2 regions of the Clostridium neonatale genome follow, and region 1 is predicted to be linked to the other one. Evidence: predicted binding sites of a transcription regulator. Region 1 holds the regulator's gene; the other holds the start of a gene.
What was found. The regulator LexA, encoded in region 1, represses DNA repair genes until DNA is damaged. The targets are predictions, from matches to a motif close to CNAACANNTGTTNG.
Positions count from the first base shown of each region.

Region 2: the regulator LexA is predicted to act here: its motif matches at 2,506-2,519, upstream of recA (recombinase RecA).

Region 1 covers NZ_UICR01000001.1:2,417,069-2,421,732, forward strand. The annotation lists gene CNEONATNEC86_RS11050 (amidohydrolase) at 1-1,423, shown strand, start outside; gene lexA (transcriptional repressor LexA) at 1,492-2,100, opposite strand; gene CNEONATNEC86_RS11060 (deoxynucleoside kinase) at 2,297-2,950, shown strand; gene CNEONATNEC86_RS11065 (hypothetical protein) at 3,027-3,461, shown strand; gene CNEONATNEC86_RS11070 (hypothetical protein) at 3,573-4,109, shown strand; gene CNEONATNEC86_RS11075 (tyrosine recombinase XerC) at 4,200-4,664, opposite strand, start outside.
Region 2 covers NZ_UICR01000002.1:650,625-655,288, reverse strand. The annotation lists gene CNEONATNEC86_RS14580 (FtsK/SpoIIIE family DNA translocase) at 1-244, shown strand, start outside; gene rimO (30S ribosomal protein S12 methylthiotransferase RimO) at 473-1,798, shown strand; gene pgsA (CDP-diacylglycerol--glycerol-3-phosphate 3-phosphatidyltransferase) at 1,782-2,372, shown strand; gene recA (recombinase RecA) at 2,540-3,634, shown strand; gene rny (ribonuclease Y) at 3,941-4,664, shown strand, end outside.

The DNA of each region.
Region 1 (4,664 bases):
TCACATGCATGTAGTTGAATACGGAGAAAATCTTATACATGCAGACCTTAAAGGAGCTAAGTCTATAGAAGATATAATAAATACCCTTAAAGACTTCAAAGAAAAGAATAATGTTGCTGCTGGTGAATGGATAATAGGATATGGGTGGAATCAAGATTATTTTGATGTACACAGATTTCCAACAAGAGAAGATTTGGACAAGGTATCTACAGAAAATCCAATTTATATAACGAGAGCGTGCATACATGTAGCATGTGTTAATACAATCGTACTTAAACTAGCTGGAATAAATAAAAATACTAAACAAGTAGATGGCGGAGTTTTTGAAGTAGATAATTACGGACAACCTAATGGTGTTTTAAGAGAAGAAGCTATGTCCTTCGTAACATCAATTTTACCCCAAAAAACAAAAGAGGATATAAAAAAATCTATTCTAAGTGTATCTAAAAAACTTTTAAAATCAGGAATAGCATCTGTACAAAGTGATGACTTTGGAAATGTAAAATTATACGAAGATATAATAAATGTATATAAAGAATTAGATGAAGAAGGTCTTTTAAATATAAGAGTAAATCAGCAATGTAATATGGAACTATCACAATTAAAAGATTTTATCTTAAAAGGATATAACTTAGATAAAGGAAGTAGTCATTTTAAACTTGGCCCTTTAAAAATAATAAGCGATGGTTCATTAGGGGCAAGAACAGCTTATATGAGAAATTTTTATGAGGATGATAAAACTACAAAAGGAATTTCTATATATAATAAAGAAATCTTACAGGAATTAATATCAACTGCTCATGATAATAATATGTCAGTTGCAGTTCATGCTATAGGTGATGGCGCAATTGAAATGGCTATGAATTGTATAGAGGTGGCCATAAAAAATAATCCAAAGAAAGATACCAGACACGGAATTGTTCATTGTCAGATTACAGATGAAATGTTACTTAATAGATTTAAGAAATTAGATCTTATAGCGTATATACAACCGATATTTATACATTATGATCAGCACATACTAGAAGATAGGGTTGGAAAAGAGCTTGCTAAGACAAGTTATAACTGGAAGACATTGATTGATTTAGGTGTAGTAGTTTGCGGAAGTTCTGATTGTCCTGTTGAAAGCTTTGATTTAATGAATAACTTATACTGTGCAGTGACAAGAAAAGATTTAAATGGATATCCTGAAGAAGGATATAATAAAAGTCAATGTTTATCTATAGAAGAAGCGCTGAAATGTTTCACAATAGGAGGAGCGTATGCTTCTTTTGAAGAAAATTTAAAAGGTACTCTTGAAGTAGGAAAATTTGCAGATATGGTAGTTCTTGATGAAGATATTTATAGATGTGATAAAAATAAAATTAAAGATATAAATATTAATATGACAATTGTTGGCGGTGATATAAAGTACTCGTTATAAAGGACTTAATATCTATCTTTTTAGTTATTATAAAACTAAAGATAGATATTAAGTCCCTTTTATATAATCTATTTATAAGATCTGTATATGCCCACTAATTTACCCAATATAGAACAATCAGGCACTATTATAGGATCCATTGTATCATTTTCAGGTTGAAGCCTTATATGATCTTTTTCTTTATAAAATCTTTTTATTGTAGCAGAATCATCAATTAAAGCTACAACTATTTCACCGTTTTTAGCGCTATTTGTAGATTCTATAATTGCTAAATCGTTATTATGAATTCCTGCATTAATCATACTTTCACCAGATACTTTAAGCATAAATAATTCATTATCATGTTTTATGTAATCTATAGGTAGAGGAAATGTATCTTCTACATTCTCAGTAGCTAGTATAGGTAATCCGGCTGTTATTTTACCCACTATAGGAATATTAACCATTTCTTTTTTAGGAGTTGATAATTCATTTATTTCTAAAGCTCTAGGCTTTGATGGATCTCTTTTAATGAAGCCTTTCTTTTCCAATCTCTTCAAATGTCCGTGCACTGTAGAAGTTGATTTTAAAGAAACGGCTGCACATATTTCTCTAACTGATGGTGGATAACCTTTGTTTTCAGTATAGGTTTTTAAAAATTCGTATATTTCTTGTTGCTTAGTATTTTCGTCTGACATTATACACACCTCACTATTCTTGAATATATTATATCATAGATAATATTACATGACAAACTAATGTTCTTTTAGATATAAAGGTAATTCAAATAATTTATTTACTTAAAATAAATTATTTGATATACTAATTCAGTCTTAGGGCGAAATTATAATAATTTTTCATAATGTTTGTACTACTCGAAAGGAAAAGGTGACAATGGTGATTACTATAGGAGCGATGATAGGGGCTGGAAAATCAAGTTTAGCTAAACTTGTTGGAGAACATTTTGGGACAGAAGTATTTTACGAAAGCGTAGATGATAATCCAATTTTACCTCTTTTTTATACAGCTAGCGATGAAGAAATACAAGAAAAAAGATATCCATTTTTACTTCAATTATGGTTTCTTAATACAAGATTCAAAAGTATAAAGAAAGCACTTGTTAATAAGAATAATGTATTGGATAGAAGTATATATGAAGATTGGTACTTTGCAAAAGTTAATAAGGATTTGGGCAGAATCTCAGAATTAGAATTCCAAATGTATGAAGGTTTGCTTGAAAATATGCTGGAAGAACTTAATGAACTACCTAAAAAAGCGCCTGATTTAATGATTTATTTAACTGGTAGTTTTGAAACTATTTTAGATAGAATAATAAAAAGAGGTCGTGGATATGAGCTTGATGAAAGTTTAGTCTCATATTATAAAACTTTATGGGAAGGATATGATGACTGGGTAGAAAGTCATTATAAAGCTTCAGAGGTTTTAACTATAAATATAGATGAATATGACTATGTAAACAATGCTGATGATGCAGAAAAAGTATTGGAAATGATAGAATTAAAGTTAAAAGAAATTAGAGCAGAATAATTGTATATTTGATTTATAAATTTATTTTTGTTATAATAAAACAATGACTTCAAAGTGAAAGGAGTAATTTGTTATTATGGCATTTAAATATACAGATGATGATTATTGTGATATTTATGAAAATAAAATTTGTGATAATTGCGGAAAGTGCTTAGAAATGGATGGAGTAGATGTTAGAGCTATTAAGATAGAAGATATCGCAAAAACCCAAGAAGAAAACGAAATTCTTGAAGAAGAATTTTTAGAAGAAATAAAGTCTACATTAAGCCAAGAGGATTTAGAAGAAATAAAGGCTCAAAACCTTAATTTAATGGATATATATAAGAAGTTTAAAGAAGAAGTTAATTTCTCTGAAGATGATTATATAAACGACGAAAGTACAGAGTATGAAGATGCTTTTGATCATATAGAATATCTCGATAATGTTTCGTTAAACGAGGGAGATATAGATGAACTTACAGAAGAAATTTATCCAGGTGTAAGAAAGTTAAAAAAGAAGATTAACGAATAGTTTAAAATCACAAGATAGTTATTATCTTGTGATTTTTATTTTATGTATATATGAAACCATTAAACGACATACTAAATATGAAGTTAGATATTTAGAAAGGAGAGATAAAAAATGAGAAGAAAGTTTGTTATTGCATTAGCTTTAATGACATTATTATCATCTGCATCAGTGATATATGGATGTGGTTCTAATACTACTAATAATACCACAAACAATACAGATGGTGTAAAAGAAGATGTGGCCAAAGTAGGAGAAGGACTAAAAGAAAGTGCTGAAGGAGTAGTTGAAGGTGTAAAAGATGTTGGCAAAGATATAAAATATACAGCTATAAACTTCAAAGATGACATTGTAAACGCAGGACATGATTTAAAAGAATCAGCAGAAACACATTGGGATAAGTTTAAAGGAAATGAAACTGATTATTATGCAGGAGATAAATTAGTTAGAGTTTATGAATACGATTCAAAAGATGCCTTAAATGCAGATGTGGCCAGAATATCTTCTGATGGTTTATCTGTCGATGGTGAAGTTGTATACAGTGAAAAACCGCATTATTATACTAACGGAAATACTTTAATCGTTTATGAAGGCAATGATCAATCTTATATTAACGAGTTTAATACAAGATATGGTAATCCAATAATATAATAAAACTTTTTCTTATATAAATAGTATAATTTTAATTTAACAAAGTAAAACACCGCATAAATTCACAAGATTTATGTGGTGTTTTATATATTATAATTTTGCTAAAGGATTTGATTTTACTGCATCTCTTAAAGTATCATCATCTACATGGGTATAAATCTGTGTAGTTGATATATTAGTATGTCCTAAAATATTTTGCAGACTTCTAATATCTACATTTCCATACTTGTACATTAAAGTGGCAGCAGTATGTCTGAGTTTATGTGGCGTGTATTTTTCATCAGTAAAACCAGCATTTGTTATATGTTTTTTTATCATTATTTCAACTGTTCGTTGATTTATAGGAGTTCCACGATTCGAAAGGAACAAGTAATTTTTATATTCGCCAGAAACTTTAGAATCATCACGTGTTTTCAAAAGATTATCTATAGATTTTAAACATGCATCATTTAAGTAAACGGTTCGTTCTTTATTTCCTTTACCTATGATTGTTAAAGTGTCATTTTTAATTTTACTTATTTGGATGTTGCATAGCTCAGATAAACGCATACCACA
Region 2 (4,664 bases), on a different contig from region 1:
TGGAGAGAATGATAGTGATGTAGATGAACTTCTTGATGAAGCAATAAGAATTGTTGTTGAATATGAGCAGGCATCAACTTCTTTTCTTCAAAGGAAACTTAGAGTAGGCTTTAATAGGGCTTCTAGAATTATGGATCAATTAGAAGAAAGGAAAATTATTTCTGAGAAGGATGGAAGCAAGCCAAGACAGGTATTAGTAAAGAGAGAACAACTTTTTGATGATGGAGATAATTTTGAAGAATAGAGCACATAAAAAGTTAAATTTTTATGTACATAACTATTTTTTATAAATATGAATATCGTTTTGTAGTATAATAATTTGTGGAAAAGAGAGCTACTTGTAATTTATAATTATAATTTGTTATAATTATAAATCAGTAAAACGCAGGAGGAAAAAATATTGAAAAGTAATTTGGAAATTGTTAAGGATCCTATAAAAAATAGAGATTCTTCAAATAAATACAAAGTTGGTATGGTTAGTCTTGGATGTGATAAAAATAGAGTTGATTCAGAGATTATTCTTGGAAACATGAGTAATGACTATATAATAACTAATAATCCAAAAGACGCAGATATTATATTAGTTAATACATGTGGTTTTATAGAAAGTGCAAAACAAGAATCAATTGATACAATACTTGAAATGGCAGAATATAAGAAAACATATAGATGTAAACTTTTGATTGCTACAGGATGTCTTACTCAAAGATATGGGGAAGAGCTTGGAAAGCTTATACCTGAAATAGATATTATGCTTGGAGTAAATGATTATAACAAGCTGAATGAATTAATTACTGCATTTATTAATGAAGATAAAAAATCATTAGAGTATGTAAATTATTCTGATGATTTCATTAATGAGGGAAAAAGAATACTTACAACAAAGCAATCAACTGCATATATAAGGATAGCAGAAGGTTGTAATAATTTTTGTACGTATTGCATAATCCCTAAAATAAGAGGAAAATTTAGAAGTAGAAAATTAGAAAACATAATAAATGAAGCAAAAGATTTAGCATCTCAGGGCGTTAAAGAGATAATTTTAATAGCACAAGATACAACTATGTATGGAACAGATATTTATGGAAAACAAAACCTTCATGAATTATTAAGAGAGTTAAGTAAAATTGAAGAAATTAAATGGATTAGACTTCTTTATTGTTATCCAGAAGAATTGTATGATGAACTTATTGATGAAATAGGTAATAATAATAAAGTTGTAAAATATATAGATATACCTATACAACATATTAGTAACCATGTATTAAAGCTTATGGCAAGAAAAACAACTAAAGAACATATAATGGATAAAATAAAAATGTTAAGAACAAGAGTTCCAGAAATAATAATAAGAACTACTTTTATAGTAGGATTTCCACAAGAAACACAAGAAGACTTTGAAGAGATAACAGATTTTCTTGAAGAATTTAAACTTGATAAAGTAGGTGTATTTACATATTCTCAAGAAGAAGATACAGCAGCAGCAAGAATGGAAGGACAAATAGAAGAAGAAATTAAAAAGGTAAGAGAAGAAAAATTAATGCTTACACAAAAATGTGTTTCAGAAGAATTAAATAAATTGAAAATAGGAAAATACTATGATATTCTTGTAGAGGGATATAATGGCGAATATTATCATGGAAGAAGCTTTGAAATGGCTCCTGATATAGACGGAAATATATTCTTTAAAAACAATGATAATGCAAATATAGAAATTGGATCATTTGTTAAAGTTAAAATAATAGAAAATATGGATTATGATTTAATAGGAGTTGTTGTAAATGAATCTTGCAAATAAGCTGACATTGATTAGAATTTTTCTAGTTCCAGTATTTTTGATATTTCTTGCAGTAAAAGGAATACCATATGGAACTTTTATAGCTACTTTTATATTTATATTAGCATCATTAACAGATAAGTTAGATGGATATATAGCAAGAAGTAGAAATCAAATCACTAATTTTGGTAAATTTATGGATCCACTTGCAGATAAATTATTAGTTACTTCTGCTTTGATTTCATTAGTTGAATTACAAGTTATACCAGCATGGGCGGCTATAATAATAATAGCACGTGAATTTGCAGTATCTGGACTAAGATCTATTGCTGCTGCGCAAGGAAAAGTAATTGCAGCAAGCTGGTGGGGAAAAATAAAAACTGTTATACAAATAATAGCAATAATATTATTACTTTTACAAGTAAATATAGGAGATTCATTATATTTAACAAAGTTAGTATCAAATAATGCATTTTGGGCAGTATTTTTTGCGAATGTTCCAAAGATAATGCTTTTAGCAGCTGTAGTAATTACTATAATATCAGGATATGAATATTTCGTTAAAAATAAAGAAGCATTAACTACAGATAAATAATTGTTTAAGAATTAAGAGACATGGATATAATTTTATTTAAAGCGGCTATTTCTAATAAGTGAAATAGCCCTTTTAGCAAATTAATAAAAGAAATTTATTGACTATAAAATTTTATTAAATTATAATTATATACAGAACATAAGTTCGATTGAAAGGAAGGATATATTATGGGAAAGATAGATGCAGACAAATTAAAAGCAATTGAGAGTGCTATGGGCCAAATTGAAAAGCAATTTGGTAAAGGGTCAATAATGAAACTTGGAGAACACAATGTACTAAATATAGATGCAATTTCAACTGGGAGTTTAGATTTAGATATAGCACTTGGAATTGGTGGAGTTCCAAAGGGAAGAATTATAGAAATATACGGACCAGAAAGCTCAGGTAAAACTACTGTAGCGCTTCATATAGCAGCAGAAGCTCAAAAGAAAGGTGGAGCAGTTGGATACATAGATGCTGAACACGCATTAGATCCAATGTATGCACAAAGATTAGGTGTAGATGTAGATAGCTTAATAGTATCTCAACCAGATACAGGAGAACAAGGTCTTGAAATAGCAGAGGCGTTAGTTCGTTCAGGAGCTATAGATGTTATTGTAGTTGACTCTGTTGCTGCATTAGTTCCCAAAGCAGAAATAGAAGGTGAAATGGGAGACTCTCATATAGGTCTTCAAGCAAGACTTATGTCTCAGGCCTTAAGAAAACTTGCAGGTACAATTAATAAAACTAATTGTGTTGCTATTTTTATAAACCAATTAAGAGAAAAGGTTGGAGTAATGTTTGGATCTCCAGAGACTACTACAGGTGGTAGAGCATTAAAATTCTATGCTTCAGTAAGACTTGATATAAGAAGAATAGATTCAATAAAGCAAGGCGATGCTATAATTGGTAATAGAACAAGAGTGAAAATTACTAAAAATAAAGTGGCTCCACCATTTAAACAAGCAGAATTTGATATTATGTATAATGAAGGTATTTCAAGAACAGGTAATGTAGTTGATGTAGGTGTTAAAGAAGAGATAATTCAAAAGAGTGGAGCATGGTTCTCTTATGGAGATATAAGACTTGGTCAAGGTAGAGAAAATGCAAAAGCTTATTTAAAAGATAACCCAGATGTTGCATTAGAAATAGAAAATCAAATAAGAAAAAAATATAATCTTAAAGAAGCTGAGCCAATGCCAGAAGTAACTGAAGTTGCAGTAGATAATACTGAAGTAGTTAAGGAAGATAGTAGCGAAGCAAATAAAGTAGATAAAGAATAAGGAAATAGTTAATTATTGTAGAAATCTTAATAAGTTAAATATAATATAAAATTAAATAAACAAGTAAAATATAGCTGTATACATAATTATGTATACAGCTATATTTTTCTAATAAGGACTCGTAAATAAAAGCATGGAGTATATAATCAATATTTGGGCAAACTTGACATAATTTTATTTTTAATATAGAATAAAAAGGAATACTGGTTTATCATATTCGTAATGCAGTGAGAAGAGTATGACACCTTACTATACTTTCTTATTAATGATAAATAATGAGAATTTAATAAATTAGGAGGTGTTAATATGAATCCAGTATATTTGATATTAATAGATATAGTTATTTTATTAGTATTGGGAATAGTGGTTTATAAAACAATTCAACAAGCATCAAAGAATAAGATAGAAGCACTTGAAAAAGAATCAAAAGAAGTGCTTGAAAAAGCAAAAAAAGATGCAGAAGCTATGAAAAAGGAATCAATTCTTGAAGCCAAGGAAGAGCTTCATAAATTACGAAGTGATTTTGACAAAGAATCTCGTGAAAGAAGAAATGAAATTCAGAGACTTGAAAGAAGAGTAATTCAAAGAGAAGAAGCACTTGACAAGAAAAGTGAACTTATTGAGAAAAAAGATGAAACATTAAATCAAAGAATGCTTGAAGTAGAAGAAATAGAAACAAAAACAAAGGAACTATTTCATGAAAGAAGAGCTGAACTTGAGAAGATTTCATCCCTTTCTAGCGAGGAAGCTCGTGAAATCCTTTTAGATGAAGTGAAAAAAGAAATTACACATGATACTGCTTTAATGATAAAAGATATTGAAAGCAGAGCTAAAGAAGAAGCAGATAAAAGAGCAAGGGAAATAATTACAAATGCTATTCAAAGATGCGCGGCAGATCATGTGTCAGAAACCACTGTACAGGTTGTTGCGTTACCTAATGATGAAATGAAAGGTAGAATCATAGGTAGAGAAGGTAGAAATATAAGAACCTTAGAAACATTAACAGGAGTTGATTTAATAATAGATGATA